2 regions of the Paenibacillus sp. FSL H7-0714 genome follow, and region 2 is predicted to be linked to the other one. Evidence: riboswitches for the same ligand, from Rfam matches in the RefSeq annotation. Region 2 holds a riboswitch; the other holds the start of a gene.
The links. A riboswitch is a leader RNA that binds a small molecule or an ion and turns the genes downstream of it on or off. The one in region 2 is predicted to bind cyclic di-GMP.
Positions count from the first base shown of each region.

Region 1 (10,947 bases), 2.7 Mb from region 2:
AATATGAGATCATACAAGCCTAGCAGAATCGTATTGCTTAAGATTCTTCCGAAATCCTGGTATTGAAACATCGTCCTAAAGTGCTCAAGCCCTACCCATTCACTACCTGTAAAGCCTTTAAAAATGTTGTAGTTCTGAAACGCAATCACTGAACCGGCCAACGGCAAGTACTTGAAAATGATAAAATACAAGATCCCGGGAATCGCGATCACATAGAGTGCTCTGAATTTCCACATGTTTGAGAGCAGTGACCTTCTCGTGTCGGCTTTGTAGTTAATAAGGTCAATCCCGGTTAACTTAGCCTTCATAACCGTTTCCTATAGGTCCTTTTTTCAGCAGGTTCGCTGGAGCATTCTCATCTAAGGGAATTTCTTGAAATTCGACGGTAATAAACCGTTCCTCCCGTTCAATAATTCGGGATAACTCCCGTGTGAATACAGTAACGATCTCCTCCTTCTGCTCACTCGTTCGGCCTTCGTACATCCTAATCTCAATATGTGGCATCAGCTTTCCTCCATTTCCTCGAATAGTGATTGAATCTAACCTCATTCTACCTGCAATAAAGCGCTTGCAATATGGATTTTCTATGAGTAAGCTTGTGTTTTCTTTAGGGTATATCCAGTAATAATCGAGCTGGAATTCAAGCGAGCCCCTAAAAAAAGCAGCATCTCTACCGTAATCTATGGTAGAAATGCCGCTTTATCATTTTAGATTTTTAATTACTATTTTAATACCCCATATAACTTTCCAAACCCGCTGGATCTATAATGAGCATTTGCTTGTTTCCGATTAGCTCAATAAGACCTGAATCTTCAAACCTTGAGAATTTTCTGCTAATAGTTTCGCGGGTGACCCCAACATAACTGGCCAGCTCTTCACGAGACAACGGAAGGTCAATATGAATATGAGTGCCACGCTGCTTACCATATTTGTCGCTGAGTTCCATGATCATATAAGCAATTCGTATTTCGGGATCTTTGGTCGCCAGGCTTTGCGCCAGATTTTCCGTATGGGCTAGTCTTTTGGTCACACTCTTCAGTAGTCTGAGCGAAATATCCGGATTATCCCTCATCAGCTGCTCCATATCCGTTCGGGTCAGCATGCAAATGTTAGTGTATTTCAGAGCATAAGCACTGAAGTTACTCAGCTCATCGCTGTTAAAAATGCTCAGTTCCCCGAAAAAGTCTCCATTCGTCAAGATGTGCAAAATTTGTTCCTTGCCCTCAGGAGTTGTTTTGGATAATTTAACATGCCCTCGCTGAATAATGTACAGCGTATCTGACGGCGCCCCTTCCAGAATTAAAGGTTGACCTTTAGTAAACTTACGATGCTTGATCATAGTGCTGATCCGGGAGAGATCGTCATCGCTTAACGCAGCAAAAATAGGCACCTTGCGGGTACAAGGTTCAGCAGCGTATTGGCAAGAATACTCCTTCATAACTGTCCCCCCTGTTGTTCATTTTTTTGTACAACTCCTACTTTCCTTTAGGATACAGAAGTTTTTTTATCTTCAACCGGCGCAAAATGACTGGTATCTTCACCGCATACCGGACAGACCCAATCTTCAGGCAAATCTTCAAATGCAGTGCCTGCAACAACATCCTCATCGGGATCGCCTAATGCCGGATCATAGATATAACCACAGGGTAGACAAATGTATTTTTTCATCTTTATCATCTCCTAAAAAGTTAATAGTTTAGTTCAACCTGGTTTGTACTTCAGCCATGATCTCCTCGATGCTACTCCCGTTAACATCGATCCCCTCAAGGGAGATGCCATACTCTACAGCGGTTTTATACCCAAGAGAAGCAGCTGCACCTTGCCAGGATATCGCACCGATCATTGTGTTATCTTTCACATAGATACGCGTATACGCCCCATTGTCATCTCCGCTTACCGCCGTACCGCAACACTGTTCATCCACGTTGCCTATCGAAAATAAAGAGATACCAAAGGCGGTAAACAAGGTAACCGGAACAGCTCTACGATACGCCGTCAGATTGGCGACCATATTACTGCCGGCAATCCTGCCCTGCTCAATCGCTCCGCCCCACAGTCCTTCCACATGCCCGTTAATTTCAGCCACATCTCCGGCTGCATACACATGCGGATCATTTGTTTGCATTTGTTCATTTACGATAATGCCCTGCCGGACTTGAATATTCGAGCCACTTACCAGTTTCGTATTCGGTACAATACCAATAGAGTAGACTACATGGTCACAGGAAAAATGAGATTGGTCGTGCAGCGTAATTCCGGTAACATACTCAGTTCCTGTTATAGACGCTACATCAGCTCGAAGAATAACCTTCACACCTGCTTGTTCAAGGTTCTCTTTAAGGAGCTGTGAGGATTTCTCATCAAGCTGCCTGCCCATCAACCGGTGAAAAGCTTCGATCACCGTTACCTGATATCCAGCTTCATGCAGCGCCCAAGCGGTTTCGATTCCCTGCACTCCCCCACCGATTACGGCTACATGGCTGCCATCCTGCAGGTTTTCTTTCAATCTGTCCGCGTCGTTCATATCCCGGAGGGTATGAACATTGTTCAGGGCGAAGCCCTCAAGGGAGAGTGCACGATTCTTCGCTCCCATACACAATAAAAGCTTATGATAAGAAACACTCTGCCCATCTTCTGTCACAACTATTTGCCGGTCCGGGTGGACAGAACGGATTCGGGTCGAGGTTTTTACGGAGATACGGTTATCGCGGTACCATTTTTCCTTTTTAATCAGCACCTTCTCACTGTGCAGGTCGGTAAACAGCCCTTTGGTCAGCTTAATCCGGTTATAGGGCAGTTGACTTTCCTCCCCGAGGATCGAAATTTCCGATTCTGCGTCTTGATCACGGATGGCTTTGGCGGCATGGACGGCGGCTACTCCTCCGCCAACAATAACGTAATGTTTTGTCATCCTATGTTCCTCCTCCCTAAAATGAACTCAGCAGCAAATCCGAAACAAATTCAGCCGCATTTTTAATTTTTTGAACTTTCTCAGGCTCTTTCGGGGAAAATCTGATTCGTACAGGGAACTCTACATGTGTCATCCCCGTGGTTTTAATAACCTCAGATGTGCTTTGCACCGTCATGTTTGTTCCATTCAGATAATCCTGAATGACTTCAATGGCTTCACCACTCCAGCCGTAGGAGCCAAAGGCTGCAGCAAGTTTACCTTCCAGATTCATATTGTGCAATTCTTTCAAAATGTTCTCCAGGTTCCCAATCATGTCCGCGTATTTAGTGGAGCTGCCAATAAAGACCGCGTCCGCTGACGTTATGCTGTTCAGAATATCAGTGGCACTACTTTTATCTGCATCCCAGACCTCTGTCTCTATATTATTTTCCTGCAAGCAATCCTGTATGATTTTGGCCATCTTCTTGGTACTGTTTTTGATGGTGGTATATACGATGGTTGCCTTTTTTCCTTGCGTCGTTTCACGGCTCAATGTGGCGTACATCCCGATATATTTACGTATGTCCTTCCGGATCACAAACCCATGGGAAGGAGCGATCATCCGGATCTCAAGATCCTTAACAGCCTCTAACAGGGTTCTTACATATCTTCTGTGAGGATGAATAATTGCTGCGTAATAGCCCTGGAAATCTTCCGTAATATCAAACCCGGCTTCATCGCTGAATAGATTCTCCACCGCAACATGCGTGCTGAAAATATCACAAGGAAATAAGATTTGATCTTCGATACAATAGGTGATCATCGTTTCTGCGGTATGGAGATACGGTGTTTCTTTAAACAGCAGCGTTTTCCCGCCAATATCCAGCTTATCTCCGTCTTTAACCACCAGGAAGTTCCGGCTATGAAGCTTGTACATTTCCTGCAATTCGGGAACAGCAATCTCGGTGCATACGATCGTGGCATTTGCAGCCTTGGCAGCGAGAGCTGCCAGTCCACCAGAGTGATCAGGCTCTGTATGATTAATTACAATGTAATGGATATCTAGAAGATCAATCATTTCACCCAGACACTCGGCATATTCACGTCCGAATTCCATATCTACGGTATCAATGACAGTTGGTTTACCTGTTTTTAATAAATAAGAATTATAGGTAGTTCCTTTTGCCAGAATCAGGCGATGAAAAGGAACATGACGGTTATCAATTTTGCCTATCCAGTAAATATCCTCGGCGATTTTCTTGAATTGTGTACTCATTTCTATAACCTCCAATGTTTGATTGATAATGTTTATCAACAACCATATTTTATTATGGCTGCCAAACAAAAAAGAGGATTTGAATCAAATTATGAAAGTTTGAAAAAAATGAATACCTTTAATTTAGACGATCTAAATAAAGTGATTATGCGTTGGGTCACATTTTAAATAAAAAGCCACACAAATGTTTGCACTTCGCCTTAAAGAAAGAATAACCCATAACAACTTTATGCCATATCCTAATGAAAATAATAAAAAGGTGGATATCCATGACTGAAATACAAATAGCTGCTGTGGGAGATCTAATGGTCAAACGTTATATTATTTCGGATGCTAAACAGCCTGATGGAACCTATTCGTTCAGCCCCCTGTTTGCAAAAGTAGCTCCTTATCTGAAACAGGCTGATTTGACGATTGGCAATCTCGAAACCACCTTTGCTGGAAGTGGCCCCGAATGCCGGAAAAGCCCACGATCAGGCGGTCCGATATTCAAATGTCCAGACGAACTGGCCCCTGCACTTAAGGAAGCCGGATTCGACGTATTAGTAACGGCCAACAATCATTGCATGGATTATGGTGCCCCGGGTCTGGTTCGGACGTTACGAGTTCTGGACCGTAATGGAATCGACCACACGGGAACAGCTAAATCATTAGAAGAATCCAAGAGAACGCTTATTAAAAACGTCAAAGGAATTACGATTGGCATCCTCTCCTACACAGCAGGAACCAACCGAATTCCTATACCAGTGAGTAAGCCATGGCTGGTTAACCGGATATCTACGCCCAAGATCATTCGGGAGATTCGAGATTTAAAAAAGAAAGTCGATCTAGTCTTGCTTTATCTGCATTTCGGAAGCGAATATCGTTACACTCCAAACAAGAGGCAAAAAGAGCTGGTCAATCTCTTCTTTAAAAATGGCGCCGACATCATACTGGGGTCTCACCCACATGTTCTTCAACCGTTAGCGCTTCGTGGAAAAAAACAATTCGTTATTTACTCATTGGGGAATTTTGTTTCTACTAAATTAATGAATATTCCTTATACACAAAGCGGTATCATACTTACGCTTAAAATAAAGAAGGATGAAAAAGGAAACACGAGTATAACTAACGTAGGTTACATCCCGACTTGTGTAGATCGAAGAATAAAAAGCGGCAGGAAAATTACAGAGATCATCCCCATCCGCGACGCATTAAAGAGAAGCGCCACCGACATAAAAACAGAGCGGCGAAATCTCATGAATCGAATGTTGAAACATACGACAACAATCTTAAAGAAGGAATAGAAACGTTATTAAAATAGAGAATACAGCAAAAAGCGCTGTTCTACAGAACAGCGCTTTTTGCTCAATATGAAATCGACCTTATTATTCTAGTTCGGCCGGTTTTACAATGGTTGTACCTTTGTTATTCTTGGAATATTTAGCTTCGATTTTCGTGTTGTATGTATCTTTTTCTCCGTCACTTGTCAGTACATAACTCAGATCGACTGTCAGCTTTTCCGTTTGCCAGGTCTTAGTATTGACGAATAATTTCCAAGTTACGCTTTTAGGTTGAACAGTCTCTCCATCCCAGAGGTTCTCCTGGTCATAGAGTTTGATTATTCCCTTAGCTGCTGTCGGATCAGTTACCGTGAACTGCAGGACAGTCTGTGCGCCAGCAGTGCTGACTTTCATAGATTTTTTATAATTTTTAACCGAATCAAGCATGGAAACAGGATCGTATTGACCTTTGGAGTAAAAAGAATCCCACTCCATCTTCTCCAGTGCAATCCAATACTGTGCATCGGGATCGATTGGCTCGCCGTCATCGTCGTAACCTTCATCTTCAGATTCATCGATCAGTTCACTTCCGTCTACAAGATAGTAAAACTCCTTGTCATTGGCATATAGACTGTACGATGTTTCTAAAAGACTACTATCAACGGTGCCAGCTGCAGCAAAATTCGGCAGTCGATTAATATCCAGCTTCAGTGTGTTAGTGTTGCTGATACGTACCCCACCGCTCTGAATATCCTGTTTTTTGATCACATCTAAGTGAAAATTCTTTATTGCTTTAGAGGCCGCCGTTACTTTGCTAATCATTTGATCCGCGGTTACTGCTGTTGTGGTAGCTGCAGACACGACTTCAGGATTAGACATCCATCCGATCGTTCCGGACAGCAATAAAGCACCTACTGCCAAACTAGTGCCTATTGTTTTGAAAAAACTGTTCATGTACTTCCCCTTTCGGCCCCTTGCGATAATGTAACGCCGTATAGGTCGAAATAATAAAAGAGCTCAAAATAGACTACATATTCTTAGAGCTATCCTTTATGCTTCATAAGACATCCCTATGGCGGCCTGGCGATCATTTCCTTCTGTAGAAAGGCTTTAGACCCATGGCTTTGTGTCATCATCTTTCGATGATTTTACCTTTAACGCGGACATTCAATTAGTTTTAATTAGCTTACGGACGCATGTCCCACCGCTAATTTTATCATGGTTATAATTACCTGTAAACGACTTATCTTCCATTCAAATTCGCTATGATGCTCAGAAGAAATACTTCACTCAAAATGAAAAATGAACGATTACATACGCTTATAAGTCTTATTAATGAGAACAGCAAAGACAGGGGGTGCAGCAAAATGTGTGACCGAGAAATTTTCGAGCTCTATAAAGAACAAGTATATTATTTTTGTTACTACTTAATGAAAAATCAGGCAGATGCAGAGGATATTTGCCAAGAGGTATTTGTAAAGGTTATCTTAGCGGATAAGTCTAAGGTAAGAAACTTGAAATCTTGGATTTTACGAATTGCTTCGAATGAGTGCCACAGTGTGATTAAAAGGCGTAAGACGGGGTGGATGAAAGAAGTACGTAATTATTTACTATCCAGGTCTGAGGAATCAAACCCTGTAGAAAAACGGTTGGATCGACAGGAAACTAAAAAAGAATTACAAGGGTTATACAGTCAGCTTCCCGACAAAATCAGAATGGTAGTAGTCCTTCGTTTTATAAACGAATTGACTGTACCCGAGATCTCTAAAGTTATGAGCATACCCGAAGGAACTGTAAAATCCAGACTGAACAAGGGACTTAAAATACTAAATAGAATGGGTGGAACTCAACTAAAGGAGCTGAGTAGTAATGAATCTGTATATTGAAAAAGATAGACATATTCCCCGACCGGATTATGATTTGATGTGGACTACCATTGAACAAGAAGCATATAAACGTCAAAGAAATCTGAATGCCTCCCAGAATACTCCTAGGCCTAATAAAAAGGTTGTTCCTATCAGCATCGTCTTCTCTTGCCTCTTACTTGTCGCCATTCCTGTATTCGCTAGTATGACGATTAATTGGGATAAAATTGGTGGGCGAAGTGTGAGCAATGCATTAAATAACGGCATCGGTCAACAGTATAATCTTCAAGCTTCCAGTTCAGGAGTAACAATGAATTTGAACGGTGTTGTAACTGACGGAGAAAAAATGAAAATGCTGTTATCACTTGATACTAAATCTGATCTATCCCAATATACTGGATTTGCTACAGAGGAAAACACCATGACTAGTGAATCCGGTGCCAAGGCAAAGGTATACGGTTATTTAGAATACGATCCTGAAAGCCAGAAACTCATTGGAGTATATGAGACACCTGATACATTAAAGGATGATAAAAAGGACTACAAGTTTGAAGCACGGAATCTCATTTTTTACCGTAATCAGAATATTCCCTTACAATCTAATCATCAAGCAGGGGATACAATCGATACTGGAGTTAAGCAATATCCAAGCATTCAAATCGAATCCGTTCGACATGTTTCCAATCAAACCATTATCCGTTACAAAGTCGCTGCATCACCATCTGACTTAGGACGGGGTAACCCACATTTGGTAGTTAGTACTGCAGGTCAAGAGAATGAGGCAATTCCAACCATCATGCCTAACGAAGGATCGGATTTATTTATTGAACAGGTTTTCAATATAACTGAATCAGATTGGAAGGAAGCTAGTCTTCATTTTAGTTACATTGAAGAAGCGAAACGTATTTCAGGTACATGGAAGTTCGATTTTAAAGCAGATGGACAAAAAGCAAGTGAGGCGATTTACACTAAGAAACTGTATAACAGTCCTGAATTTCAAGAAAAGACCGGTATAACCTTAGATCAGCTAGTGGTTACCCCTTTGGATATCCAAATTCTAATAGATGAAAATGATTCGCTTAAAAAAGGAATTGTCCACTATAATACCGCTCAGTTGGTTATAGGTGATAAAACAATCACTGGGGGTTGGAATTTGAAAGGAGATCATTCCGAAAGCTACCAGCATTTATTTCAATTTGAATCTCCGGAATGGTATAACAACTGGTCCGATGTTCCAATGAAACTTATATTAAAGGATGCTGTCATTGAGAAACGTGATACCAGTAAGAATTGGATCACAATAAACAAACCTAAAGAAGAAAAACAGTTCACTTCACTTGATGTCGATGGATTAGACATTGAATTCACGTACTATACTGAAGGCGAAAATTTGATTGTTGAATCATCATCCAAATCTCCTCACTTCAAAAGCGTTAACCAAACTACGTTACGGATTAATGGCAAAGAAGTGGTGCCTGAAATTACACCTAAGGGCATGATATCTACAGGAACTAATATTGATAGCTACAAAGATATTCCTTTCGACGAAAAAATCGAACTGAACCCTGGTATCTATAAATATAGCGCTCCTAGCCGGAACGAGGAAATTAAACTTTAATACAGGAAGTTAATCTATTGTCCCGCCCTTTTTAGTTAATCCTAAGGGCGGGTTATTTTTTGGATAGAATCAATTCTGTTATGTATCTCTTTTATTTCCTTCATAACAAAAAAAGCATAGAACGGACTCAAGTCCGCCTTATGCTTTCCATTATTAGGATAAACAATATTTAACGAGCGCATCACGCACACCATGCTCATTGTTCGAACCCGTAACAGCATTCGCTGCCGCTTTTACCTCTACAGGAGAATTATCCATCGCCACGCCCATCCCCGCATAGGTAAGCATAGAAATATCATTAAAATAATTACCGATTGAGAGGACTTCTTCTTGCGGAATTCCCAACTTCACAGCGAGATTTCTTAATGCGTTTCCCTTAGAAGATTCGGGATGCATCAAATCAACGAAAAATTCACCACTCCGCAAAATATTGTACTCAGGAGCCCAAGTACGCCATTTACGTTCAGCTTCGTCAAGGATTTCTGGCTGTGTAAATACAGTAAACTTAACAACCGGTTCACGGAAATCTTCCCATGCGGGCAGCGTCGCTGGCACAATACGGAAGTGCTCATACATATAATTAGCTTCTTTAGTCAGATTCTCTACATTATCAACATACATATCAAAAGCAGTATTCACATCATAATGAATATTGTGCTTACGGCAATAGTCAATATAGGGGTCAAGACCACGTGCATCCATACCATATTGGTGCAGCACTTCTCGATCTTCCACTCGTACCGTCGCTGCTCCATTGTGACCAAGCACGTAACCAGTCAGCCCCATTTCCTCCATGAAAGGAATCGAGTTCTGTGGACTGCGTCCCGTACACAATACGATTTGACCGCCAAGACGTGTAACCTCAGCAATAGCTTCCTTATTCTCAGAGCTTAAGTGGTGATCATCATTTAATAGCGTACCGTCCACATCTAGTGCAATCAGTTTGTATCTCATACTCCACCATCCTTGTCTTTCTTTTTCTATATATAATTGAACTTGAGGCTTTTTGTGTTAAGTGTCAGTCGCAACTATGGTGAATGTTTGGACTTCCAGCCGCTGTTGTTTCCAGATTTCTTAATTTATACCGTTTAAAAGCGGATGAAATCCGGAAACAAAGGCGGTCGCTATCGCTCTTACAGTTCCAAAATTCCCCTCCGTCTCTCCCTTCTCTTATCCCAAGTTTCCAAATTCAATATATATATATCAATTTATATATCATTTTCTCTACTATCCTTCTGACCCATCTGCGCCTAAGAGTGCCAGTTCCTCTAACGTCAGTTCCCGACAAGCTCCAAGCGGCAGACTTTCATCCAGCTTCAATTCTCCCATAGATACACGTTTCAGAAAAGTGACTTTTTTGCCTACCGCCTGAAACATACGCTTCACCTGATGAAATTTCCCCTCAGTGATGATAAGTGAAATATGGGAAATCACTTTGCTGCCGCGCTCTCTTCCAAGAATGGTTAAGTGTGCAGGTAAAGTAACGTAGCCATCTTCCAGCTCCACCCCTGCTGCAAAAGCCGCGACATCATCCGCGTCTACATCGCCCTCGATGGTTGCCTCGTACGTTTTCGGGACATGCTTACGTGGCGACAGCAATTCATGGGCAAGCTTTCCATCATTAGTGATCAGCAGCAGTCCCACAGTATCCTTATCTAGCCTTCCTACAGGAAACGGTTCAAACTGTGCATATTCGTGCTTTAAAAGATCCAAAACCGTCCGATCCCACTTGTCCTCCGTAGCTGACAGGACACCCGGGGGTTTGTTCATCATAAGATATATGAATTCACGGTAGGTAACACCCTCTCCCCCTACCTCTATTTTATCGGCATAAGGATCCACATGGAACCCACTATCTTTTACCACGGTCCCGTTCACCAATATTAAGCCTTGTTTAGCTTGTTTACGGATATCACTGCGCGACCCCACTCCAATATGGGACAACACTTTATCTAATCGTTGTTTTTTGGCGGGCTTACCTGATTGGCTCATTGCTACATCCACCTCCAGCCTGCGGGATATTCGTTCTTGAGTAT
Region 1 covers NZ_JBBOPT010000001.1:2,350,622-2,361,568, reverse strand. Annotated here, with positions in the region: gene NST34_RS10260 (ABC transporter permease) at 1-308, opposite strand, end outside; gene NST34_RS10255 (tautomerase family protein) at 298-504, opposite strand; gene NST34_RS10250 (Crp/Fnr family transcriptional regulator) at 728-1,438, opposite strand; gene rd (rubredoxin) at 1,486-1,668, opposite strand; gene NST34_RS10240 (NAD(P)/FAD-dependent oxidoreductase) at 1,697-2,911, opposite strand; gene NST34_RS10235 (FprA family A-type flavoprotein) at 2,928-4,166, opposite strand; gene NST34_RS10230 (CapA family protein) at 4,436-5,452, shown strand; gene NST34_RS10225 (DUF6612 family protein) at 5,534-6,382, opposite strand; cyclic di-GMP riboswitch class I at 6,500-6,591, opposite strand; gene NST34_RS10220 (RNA polymerase sigma factor) at 6,796-7,314, shown strand; gene NST34_RS10215 (DUF4179 domain-containing protein) at 7,298-8,911, shown strand; gene NST34_RS10210 (Cof-type HAD-IIB family hydrolase) at 9,065-9,865, opposite strand; gene NST34_RS10205 (pseudouridine synthase) at 10,139-10,903, opposite strand; gene NST34_RS10200 (RsmB/NOP family class I SAM-dependent RNA methyltransferase) at 10,906-10,947, opposite strand, start outside.
Region 1: it holds a riboswitch for cyclic di-GMP, as region 2 does, so the genes downstream of both, NST34_RS10225 (DUF6612 family protein) here and NST34_RS22490 (thiamine pyrophosphate-binding protein) in region 2, are expected to answer to the same signal.

Region 2 (10,947 bases):
AGTAGAGCCGATGAGAACGGGTCTATGGGGGACGTAAGTCGTTCCTTTAATACTATGATTGACAAGCTCAAGAAGATTTTGACAGAAGCATCACAAATCACTCGTCAAGTTATGGATGCAAGCCGTGGAATCGAAGATAAGAATCAGAATTTGAAAATTGTCATGGCACAGGTAGCCTCTTCGTCTAACGAGCTAGCTCTTGGTGCAAATGAAATATCTACGGATATCGCTGAAATGACAGAATCCATTAAAGATATTGAGAATAAAGTATCCAATTATACGAACTCAACGAAAGAAATGAACAGACGTTCAATACATACATTAGAACTAGTTGAACAAGGACGGCAGTCCGTTGATACTCAAGCTGAAGGCATGCGCAAAAACATCCAGGCTACTCAAAAAGTAGCTGATACTATCGAAGCCCTGTCTCATAATGCTCGCGGAATTACGATGATTACAAAAACCATCACAGAGATCGCTGAGCAGACCAACCTCTTATCGCTGAATGCCTCCATCGAAGCAGCACGCGCCGGAGAGCATGGTCGAGGATTTGCTGTAGTCGCACAGGAGGTTCGTAAACTTGCCGAAGAATCAACGGCTTCAACGAAGGAAGTCTTTGGCTTAGTTCGGAGCATCGAAACTGATATCAAACAAGCGATCGACAATATCGCTATCAACGAAGAAGTCGTACAGGTACAGAATGAGATGATCACTCAATCTGCTCATATCTTTGCTCAAATTGTGCAAAGTGTGCAGTATATTACCGAGCAAATCTCTTCCTTCTCTGCTGAAAGTGATCTGATGTTGGAAAGTGCCTTGAAAATCTCAAGTGCAATAGAGAATATCTCTGCAATCACACAGCAAACCGCTGCCGGCACCGAGGAAGTATCCGCCGCTATGAATGAACAAATTAATGCCCTGCAGTCTGTTGCTGAAGAAACTGAGAAAATGACACAGGCTGTGTTTAATCTACAGAAGACTATCCATATTTTCAAGTTTTAAGTCACTTGCAAAAATATATAAACAAGTCCAAAAACTCCTCCTAAGTTTTGACTTAGGGGGAGTTTTTTTATATCTATTATTTCATAGGTTGGACAAGACTTTCGTCAAAATTCGAGTTAATTTGCGAAAATATATTGACAAAGGTACTCTAGGAATATATTGTAAAGGAAAATTCTTCTTATAAATTTTAAAATTAATATTGGCAAAATCTTCGAAAGAGGATGACGCAAAACCATGGATCTACAGCCTCATTTTTAATCAGAGGCCATGACTGCCAGGTTGCAGAAAACCAAGACGACTGAACAATTGTTCAGTCTCTATGGCGATTTATGCCACCAACCTGTGCCCTAATTCAGAGCACAGGTTTTCTAATGTTTGATTTTAAAATAACAATCAACTTGTGAGGTGTATTTTTTGAAGACAGTCGCAGATTACATGTCGGAAGCACTACGGAACCTAGGTGTTACCCATTCCTTTGGTATTATTGGGAAATCCATTTGTCCTATTGTTCTTAAAATGGTAGATTACGGTATTGAATTTATTCCTGGGAGACATGAGTCCAGTTCCGGCTTCGAAGCAGCCGGGTATGCGCTTAAAACTGGAAAACTAGGTGTAGCTTTTGGTACTTCAGGTCCTGGTGGAACAAACCTATTAACTGCAGCAGCACATGCTAAGGCTAACAACCTACCTGTCCTATTTATTACTGGCCATCAATCTATTAAAGAGCTTGGAATTCCCCAATGTCAGGACTCTACTTCTTTTCTAGCTGATTTAGCTGATATGTTTAGACCTGCCACCTTATATAGCAAGCTTATTGAACGTGGAGATCACTTTAACACAATCTTTAATCATGCCATATCCATTGCTTTGAGCGGTAATCGTGGTCCAGTTCACCTTTGTATTCCCTTTGATGTACAAACGGAATTGCTAGAGGAATGTAATATTGTAATCCCTGAACGCGAATCACTGGTTAGCCATGCTAATATCGACCGTGTACTTGATGCTATAAATAACTCTAAGAATCCAATAATTATCGCGGGTAAAGGCGTTAACCGCTCAGGAGCACATAGTGAGCTAATTCAATTAGCGGAAACATTTAATATTCCTGTAGTTACATCTCCAGGTGGTAAAGGGGCTATAGCTTGGGATCATCCACTCTATCACGGTCCAATTGGAGTAGGCGGTTGTACCCATGGGGATGACTTGCTGAATCAAAGTGATCTATTTATCGTTCTCGGGTCACGTTTAAGTGATATGACTATTTGTAATCTTAAAAGGGAAAATCATCCTGCAACATTAATTCAGTTTGATAGCGATCCGACTTTTGTCGGAAAAATATTGTTCTCTAAAACGATTCCAGTGACTGGAGATCTACGGGACAATCTAGTTTACTATCTCAATAATATTGACACGAACAACATCACAAAACGCGAAGCACCGACAAATTCCGATTATACCGAAGAGCCTCCGATTTTACCAAACCTTTCACTTGCATCGGTCTTGAGTACGATGAGTGATTTGATTCCTTATAACAGCACAGTCTTTGTTGATGATGGAAGTCACGGTTTCCATGCTGCGAAATGGTACAAGGTTAAGAAACCGGGCAGTTTTGTTTTCGATGCTTACTTTGCTTGTATGGGTAATTCCATCGGAATGGCGATTGGTGCAAAGGTTGCTGCTCCAGAAGAAACGATCTTCTGCATTACAGGAGATGGCTGCTTTATGATGCTAGGCGCAGAGATTAACGCTGCTGTCTGCAAGGATATTCCTGTCATATTCATTGTTGTGAATAATAAACAGCTAGATATGGCTCTAAAAGGTATGGAAAAAACTACAGGACGTATTGACGGAACTATCTACGAAGTCCCTATGGATGCTGTGAAATTCGCAGAATCACTAGGCGCTAAGGGTTACAAATGTGAGACAGCGGAGGAGTTCGAAACAGCCATCAAGGATGCTGTTGCCATCAACCGTGTTGCCGTCATTGAACTGCTAACAGACCGTGATGAGGTCCCTCCGACTGCTCACCGTACTTTGAACCTAAATTAGGAGGTCACTTATGAAAGACAATGTAAACAGTGGTCTGAACCACTTCACGAATCTCTCTGGAGACTACGGAGCTAAAGCACTGGCTCCGATTAAAGAACATTTCCCCGATTTGGCTGAATTTATTATGGGGAATGCCTACGGCGATATTTTTCAACGCAACACAATCGAAGCTGACTGGAAGGAAATCGCAGTTATCTCTGCCCTGATTTCGATGGGTCAGTTTGATCAATTGGGTGTTCATTATGTCATGGCTCTTCGTGTGGGAGTTACTGTAGAACAACTCAAAGGTATTCTATTACACTTAGTACCCGCTATAGGGGCACCTAGAATCATCACCGCTTTTAATATTCTTCTCGAAACGATTGAAGAAATAAAGTAACTATTTTCAGTAAAATTAAAATATCGGGAGATGTTAACGTGGGACAGTTTATTTTAAAGACAGACACTACTAAAAAAGTAATCAATATTGAGCTGGAAGGAACATTTTCTGAAGAAGATGGTCTGAAATCTATCCAAGCTTATCAACAAACTATTAATCCTATCACTCCAGCTGACTATGAATTACAAATCGACTGCAGAAAGCTAAACGTAACTGCACCTGATGTTGTGCCTCTTTTGGAAGGTTGCTTCGTAATGTTTAAGAATGATGGATTTGTAAAAGTAAATCTAACCCTTGAGAATAACCCAATTCTTAAAATGCAGCTTGCTCGTCTGGGTCGTAAAGCAGGACTAGATAACATCGAGATCATTTCCACCGTTACAGCTTAATTCTTCTTATAACTAAAAAAACTATAGAGTTTTTCAGGAGGATTCATTCATATGACCGGAATTCGTATTCAAGACATTGATATCTATCATCCTAGTAATAAAGTTGGTAACGACTTTTTTATTAAGCATTTTGACGAAAAGGGTATTGATATCCGAGGTCTACTGACCACTTTAGGTCGTGATACGCGCTATAGCATTAAGAATGAGGAAGAAAATTCTCTTACGATGGCTTTTGAGGCTGCCAGTAATGTGTTGGATAAAAATGGTCTCACTGGCGCTGATATCGATCTTATTGCCTATGCAAGTCAAACTCCTGAATATATCTTTCCTACTAACTCTTTAATGATTCACCGTTTAATTAACGGCGCATCCCATACAATTTGTATAGATAGCAACGCTAACTGTGCAGGTATGACTGCTTCCGTAGAACAGGTGAGCCGTCAAATGCAAGCCAATCCTAGAATTAAACGTGCTTTGGTCATCGGATCCGATTATGTAGCACCTCATGCAGATAAGAATGATCCAGTCTATTATGCTAACTTCGGTGATGCAGCTGCGGCAGTCCTTCTTGTGCGCGATGATAATGCGGTAGGCTTCATTGATTCTGTCTATCAAACAGACACATGCGTTTACGGCAACTCCATGTTCCCGGCTGAAGGCTTGGCTAATCTGGGTAGAAAAGGCGTCGCGGCTGGAGAATTCAATGTGAAATTCATTCCATTTGATGATTCCATTTGCGTAGATGCTGCTTCTGAATCGATTCGCACGCTTCTATCTGATAACAACATAGCGCCTGAATCTATTAAAGCGGCCTGTTTCTCACAGCTTTCACTGCCTAATATCGTTGGTGTTTGTGAAAAAGTGGGTATTGATCGTGAGGTTGCGGTTTACATAGGTGATGAATTCGGATACACCTCAACCAGTAGCCCGTTTATCGCTCTACACAAAGCTATTACTACAGGAAAGATCGAACGCGGAGATAAAGTTCTGTTCTGGACAGTGGGCGCTGGATGGCAAAACGTAGCATTTGTTATTGAATATTAAGCGTCACAACCTAAAAAGCGGCAGGCCAAGGATTATCCTTAGCTTGCCGCTTTTTAGGTTGATCTGTTCTTTAGGACTCGCTGGCAAAGGATAACCCCTTTTCAGTGAGCGCACGCCGTAGTACATCAATCCCTTTTGGTCCCATCCCATGGAGCTGCAGAAGCTCTGACTCAGTGAGCATACTGATTTGGTGAATCTGTGTATACCCAGCACCATGAAGTGCTGTAAGTGCAGGCTTAGATAGTCCACTCGGTAGATCAGATTCTGTTCCATTAAACATAGACATATGCATCTCCCTGATCACTGATATCTTTCATGTTTTTCCCAGCCCATGGTACGCGCTACAGCGTCTTTCCAGGCGTTGTAACGTCGTTCACGCTCATCTATACCCATTACAGGTGAAAAGACCCTCTCAGCTTTGTTAAAGCTTTCTAGCTGCTCTCTTGTCCAGACTCCTGAGGTTAATCCAGCCAGAAGTGCTGCTCCCAGCGCAGTCGTCTCCGCATATGTAGTTCGAGTAACTTCACTACCGAGGATATCAGACTGGAACTGCATCAGCAAATCATTACGAACCGCTCCACCATCTACACGAAGTCCGGTCAATGGCATGCCTGCATCTTTTTCCATCGCCCCAATTACATCTCTAGACTGAAATGCTAATGACTCTAACGTTGCTCTTACCAAATGCCCCGAGGTGGTTCCTCTAGTTAGACCGAAGACTGCTCCACGTGCATACATATCCCAATAAGGGGCACCTAGTCCAGTAAAAGCAGGTACGACGACAACCCCTTCACTGTCCTCTACTTCCCGTGCTTTGTCTTCCGAGCCTGCCGGTTCCGTTATGAGTCCTAACCCCTCCTGAAGCCATTGTACAGCCGCTCCGGCTACAAACACACTGCCCTCGAGTGCATAATAGAGTTCATCCCCCATTCCCCAAGCTACAGTGGTCAACAACCCATGACTGGAGACTACAGCTTCTGTACCTGTATTCATCAGAATAAAGCATCCAGTTCCATATGTGTTTTTGGCACTGCCAGGTTCAAGACAAGTATGTCCAAACAAAGCAGCTTGTTGATCCCCCAATACAGAGTGAATAGGTATTTCTGTCCCGAACCACTGCGCGTCTGCTGCTCCAAATTCACTACCGGACATCCTCACTTCTGGCAGGATGGAGCGTGGTACACGAAGCTCCTCCATTAGCTCTTCGTCCCAGCAGCGCTCATGTAGATTATATAGCATCGTACGCGATGCATTAGTTACATCAGTAGCATGTACAGCCCCGCCAGTAAGCTTCCAGATTAGCCAGCTGTCTACTGTCCCAGCTAGTAGCTCGCCATTATTCGCCCGCTCTCGTGCGCCGTCTACATGATCAAGAATCCAGGAGAATTTTGTTGCAGAAAAATAAGCATCCACAACGAGTCCCGTCTTGCTAGCAATGAGTCCCTCTACCCCCTTACTCTTGATCTCTTCACACAGCTCTGCAGTACGTCTGTCCTGCCACACAATCGCAGGATAAATCGGATTGCCTGTTGCTCTATCCCAGATCAGGGCCGTTTCCCTCTGATTTGTAATTCCAATGGAATATATTTCCTGAGGCGTTATCCCGCCCTGAGTAATCGCATCTCTTGCTGCTGCAAGCTGTGACGCCCAGATTTGCTCTGGGTCATGCTCCACCCAGCCAGGGTGTGGGAAAGATTGTTTAACCTCATATTGCCCTTGTGAGACGATTCTAGCGTCCTCATCGAACACTATGGCTCGTGAACTGGTAGTCCCTTGGTCTAAAGATAAAATCATTTGATGGCCTCCCAAGCATAAACAATGAGATATGTTCCACGATGAACAAGATTAATGTGTTTGTTTCAACAAAAAGCACCTCTGCTGTCAGAGGCGCTATCACACATTGTGTTTGGAATTACTGTTTTTCGACAGGAAGTCTTAGGGTAAAGGTTGTACTTTCGCCCAACTTACTGGAAGCTGAAATGGTTCCGTGATGCGATTCAACAATATTTTTAACAATCGCAAGCCCGAGTCCCGTTCCACCTGATTCTCCCCGTACACGTGCCTTATCGGCTTTGTAGAAACGATCAAATATATAAGGCAGATCTTCCTGCGGAATGCCGACGCCTTCATCCTGAATTTTAATTTCAAAATAGCGACGCCCTTCTAAGACACAAGTTCCTGTATGAACTGTGATCTTCTTGCCACCCTGCGTATGACGAAAAGCATTATCGAGCAAATTGGTTAAGACCTGCTCAAGCTTATCTTCATCCGCTGCCTTAAGAACAAGGACATCGCTCTCTTTATTTAGCTGCAGATGAATATCACGCTCTTTCGCACGTACGGAAAATTTACGATACACTCGTTCCAGCAGTTCGTTCACATCTACTTCTGCCTTCAGCATATCCGTATGTCCAGCTTCCATTCGCGCAAGGTCGAGCAGATCCTTTACAAGACGTCCCATACGGAGCGATTCATCATGAATGACCTGAATCAGTTCACTGCTTTCCTCTGGTGAAGAAGCCATGCCGTCAAGTAAAGCCTCACTATAACCTTGCATCATCGATAATGGCGTCCGAATCTCATGAGAGACGTTTGCCACGAAGTCACGGCGCATTTTTTCGAGTCGCACTTCTTCAGTCACATCACGCAGAACAGCAACCACTCCACGAATGCTCCCCTCAGAATATAAAGGTGCCATATGGACGGACCACACGCCCTGCCGGACATGTACATTAGAACGCTCATCGCCGCCTTGTTTCAACGTGCTCAAAAATAAAGGACGCAGGGGAGGTGGAACATTACTCTCAGCCGTTTCCGTATGAGGTTCAATGTCACTCTCTTGTTCCCACTCTAAATCGCTCCAGCTCTCAAGTAGCGATTGACCATGCGGATTGGTCAGAATAATCTGGCCTTCGATGTCAAAGGTGATTACAGCATCACTCATGCTGCGTAATACACTGGATAAATGGCCCTTCTCATGGTGCAGACTGCGAATATTCTCTTCCAACTCCTCAGCCATATGGTTGAAGGAAGTCGCCAATTGGCCAATCTCGTCACTTGTGACCAGCGTCAGCCTTGTTCCGTATTCACCACGTCGAATGTTGTTTGCAGCCTCGATGACACGTTGCATCGGTTGAGTGATCTTGGTAAACAAGAACAACGCGAAGAATGTCGTCAAAGAAAATCCGATCATGCACGTATACATAAATAAACGTTTGATATCGCCGGAATTAGCAAAGTTGCTGTCGATATAGGGAAGTAGAAACAACCCGAGTGTAATAAGCACGACAGCGACCAGGCAGATGATCGTGACCCACAGCTTGCCGACAAGACTTCTCCAGAAGTTCACTTATTTAGGTACCTCAAGTTTGTAGCCTACACCCCATACAGTTGTAATCATCGCCGCGGATTCCGGTGATACTTTATTCAGTTTTTCACGAAGACGCTTAACATGGGTATCGACTGTACGCAAATCTCCGAAAAACTCATAATTCCAAACATCTTTAAGGAGTTCTTCACGAGAGAACACTTTATCCGGTGAAATCGCCAAATAATGCAGCAGTTCGTATTCTTTCGGTGTCAGACTCACTTCTTCACCGCCAGCAGTTACTCGGTGTGCGTCATGCTCAATAATAAGATGAGTGAATACAATGTTATTACTGGAGTTGCTCTCTTTGGACAAAAATGCTGTTGCTGAAGAACGGCGCATAATGGCCTTCACGCGATAAATCACTTCGCGAGGACTAAATGGCTTCACGACATAATCATCCGCGCCCATTTCAAAGCCCTGTACACGATTAATCTCTTCGCCTTTAGCTGTAAGCATTAAGACAGGTGTCGATTTGACCCCTCTGAGTCGGGTCAGCACTTCCATTCCATCAATGCCAGGCAGCATAACATCCAGCAAAATTAGACCGTAGTCATTTGCTGTTGCTTTGCGAAGAGCGATTTCGCCATCTTCAGCTTCGTCGATTTCATAACCTTCTTTTTCAAGATACATCTTTAGCAGGCGGCGAATGCGTTCCTCATCATCCACTACCAGAATTCTGTTTAAATGATCTGCCATTTCACAACAACCCCTTCATCAATACAGTAGAACGTAACCTTAAATCCATTGTGCTGTGTTAGCAGGTAAACTATGCTCAGTCCGTCCCCGCATAAGAATGAAGTCCGGCGATGACTAGATTAACGCCAACTAAGGTAAACATTACGACCAAAAAGCCTAGAACGGCAAGCCAGGCAGATTTTCGCCCTTGCCATCCACGAGCCAATCGTAAATGAAGATAAGCACTATAGAAAAGCCAAGTAACGAGTGCCCAGACTTCTTTGGGGTCCCATCCCCAGAATCTTCCCCAGGCTATTTGCGCCCATATCATTGCAAAAATCAAAGCGCCTAATGTGAAAATAGGAAAGCCAATGGCTATCGCCCTATACGTTATCTCATCTAGATCGCCTTCATCAATCCCCTCCATAACCGGGTGAATCGCTGCGCCTAGTGGCTTGCGTACGATCAAGCGAAGAATTCCGTAAAGGAGTAATCCGGAAAGAATCGACCAGATTACAGTATTAAACTTCCGGCCAGCATTCACACCATTCATCCATGAAGGAGCTTCAAAGAGAGGTTCTTTCATGCCAAGAAACGACTGGAAGCTTTCAATTTCGCTATTGTGAGGAGCCACAATCGGCGGCATTCGATAACTCACTTTCTCTATTGTACTATTTTCCTGCCCTGCGCTGTCAATCGTAACGTTGGGACGAACAAAAACAGTCTCATAACCTGCTCCGCGGAAAGCAAAAACTGAACCCAGAAACCCAATTATAACAATGATTGAAAAGAGAGTAAATTCAATCAGTCTCTGTTGCTTACGATCCGCCTTCTCTTTACTGGAAAAATTAACAGTCCGTAGCAGATACATCAGCCCTGCCGCAAAACCTACCGCGAAAAAGGATTCACCTAGTGCTGCCAGTGTTACGTGAATCTTGAGATAGTTCGATTGCAGGGATGGAATTAACGGCTGAACCTCCTGTGGAAATACAGCTGCGTACGCCATCACAATAATGCTAATTGGAACTGCAAACAGACCGAGAATAACTTTGCGATAGATCGCGTACATCACTGTAAAGGCTACCATAACCATCATGGATAAGAAAGTCATGAACTCATACATATTGCTGACCGGAATATGTCCTGCACCAAACCAACGTGTAAAGAAATAAATAAGATGAAAGATAAGACCTATAGAAGAAACAATAAAAGCTATTTTACCCCATCGAGCAGTATGTTCCTCTGGCTTGCGGCCCGACCACTTGCGACCCATGATAGCGATAGTGAATAACATAAACGACCCGCTGTATAATAAGAATGCGGCAATAAAGACGGCACTGCTGATATCGAGCAAGCTCATGTAAGGCCTCCTCCATTATCTATTGATTTTTCATCGACTACCATATCTACTTTTTCTAAAATAGAAACGATCTCACGACGGAAGCCGAACCAATTCTTGTTCGTATGTCCTCCGAGTATTAGCTCTCCGTTTACAACGGTAAGCCAGATGCGTCTATGCTGCCAGTAAAATCCAAGGATTAAACCCAGCATCACGATTGCTGCACCTAACCATACAAAAGGCATTGCACGATCAATACGTATATTCAAGTATGTAGTCGATTCCGAAAAATCAACATCGCTCATGTTGTCCACTTCAAGCTCAAGAAATCTATTGCTGCCACCAAGCTTATCGTTAATAGCCACCTGCTGAAACTGAGACTTATCTACCTGCTTAGGAAAATAGAAGTACTGCTGCCCTTCCGCTGGCAAATTCGGTCCTTGAATCAAGAATAAGAATGCTGGTGCATTCGGATAAGGCGACTTAGATATCGGCTGACCATCCTCATTCAGTCCAAAATCCATATACTTCTCTTTTAAAGTCATCGTATAGGGTCCCGCTGTAATCGTACGCTGCGGATTCTTCATATCCAGTTTGAATTTACCGTACGACTCCCCAGTGGCGGAATTTTTAAGCACAGGCTGTACAGAACGCAGTACAGGTGTTAGATCATAATCAAACTGATACGCTTTCAATCCTT
Region 2 covers NZ_JBBOPT010000001.1:5,020,051-5,030,997, forward strand. Annotated here, with positions in the region: gene NST34_RS22485 (methyl-accepting chemotaxis protein) at 1-1,002, shown strand, start outside; cyclic di-GMP riboswitch class I at 1,194-1,289, shown strand; gene NST34_RS22490 (thiamine pyrophosphate-binding protein) at 1,408-3,051, shown strand; gene NST34_RS22495 (carboxymuconolactone decarboxylase family protein) at 3,062-3,430, shown strand; gene NST34_RS22500 (hypothetical protein) at 3,469-3,819, shown strand; gene NST34_RS22505 (3-oxoacyl-[acyl-carrier-protein] synthase III C-terminal domain-containing protein) at 3,871-4,863, shown strand; gene NST34_RS22510 (DNA-binding protein) at 4,934-5,149, opposite strand; gene glpK (glycerol kinase GlpK) at 5,164-6,657, opposite strand; gene NST34_RS22520 (ATP-binding protein) at 6,776-8,212, opposite strand; gene NST34_RS22525 (response regulator transcription factor) at 8,213-8,929, opposite strand; gene ccsA (cytochrome c biogenesis protein CcsA) at 9,006-10,268, opposite strand; gene resB (cytochrome c biogenesis protein ResB) at 10,265-10,947, opposite strand, start outside.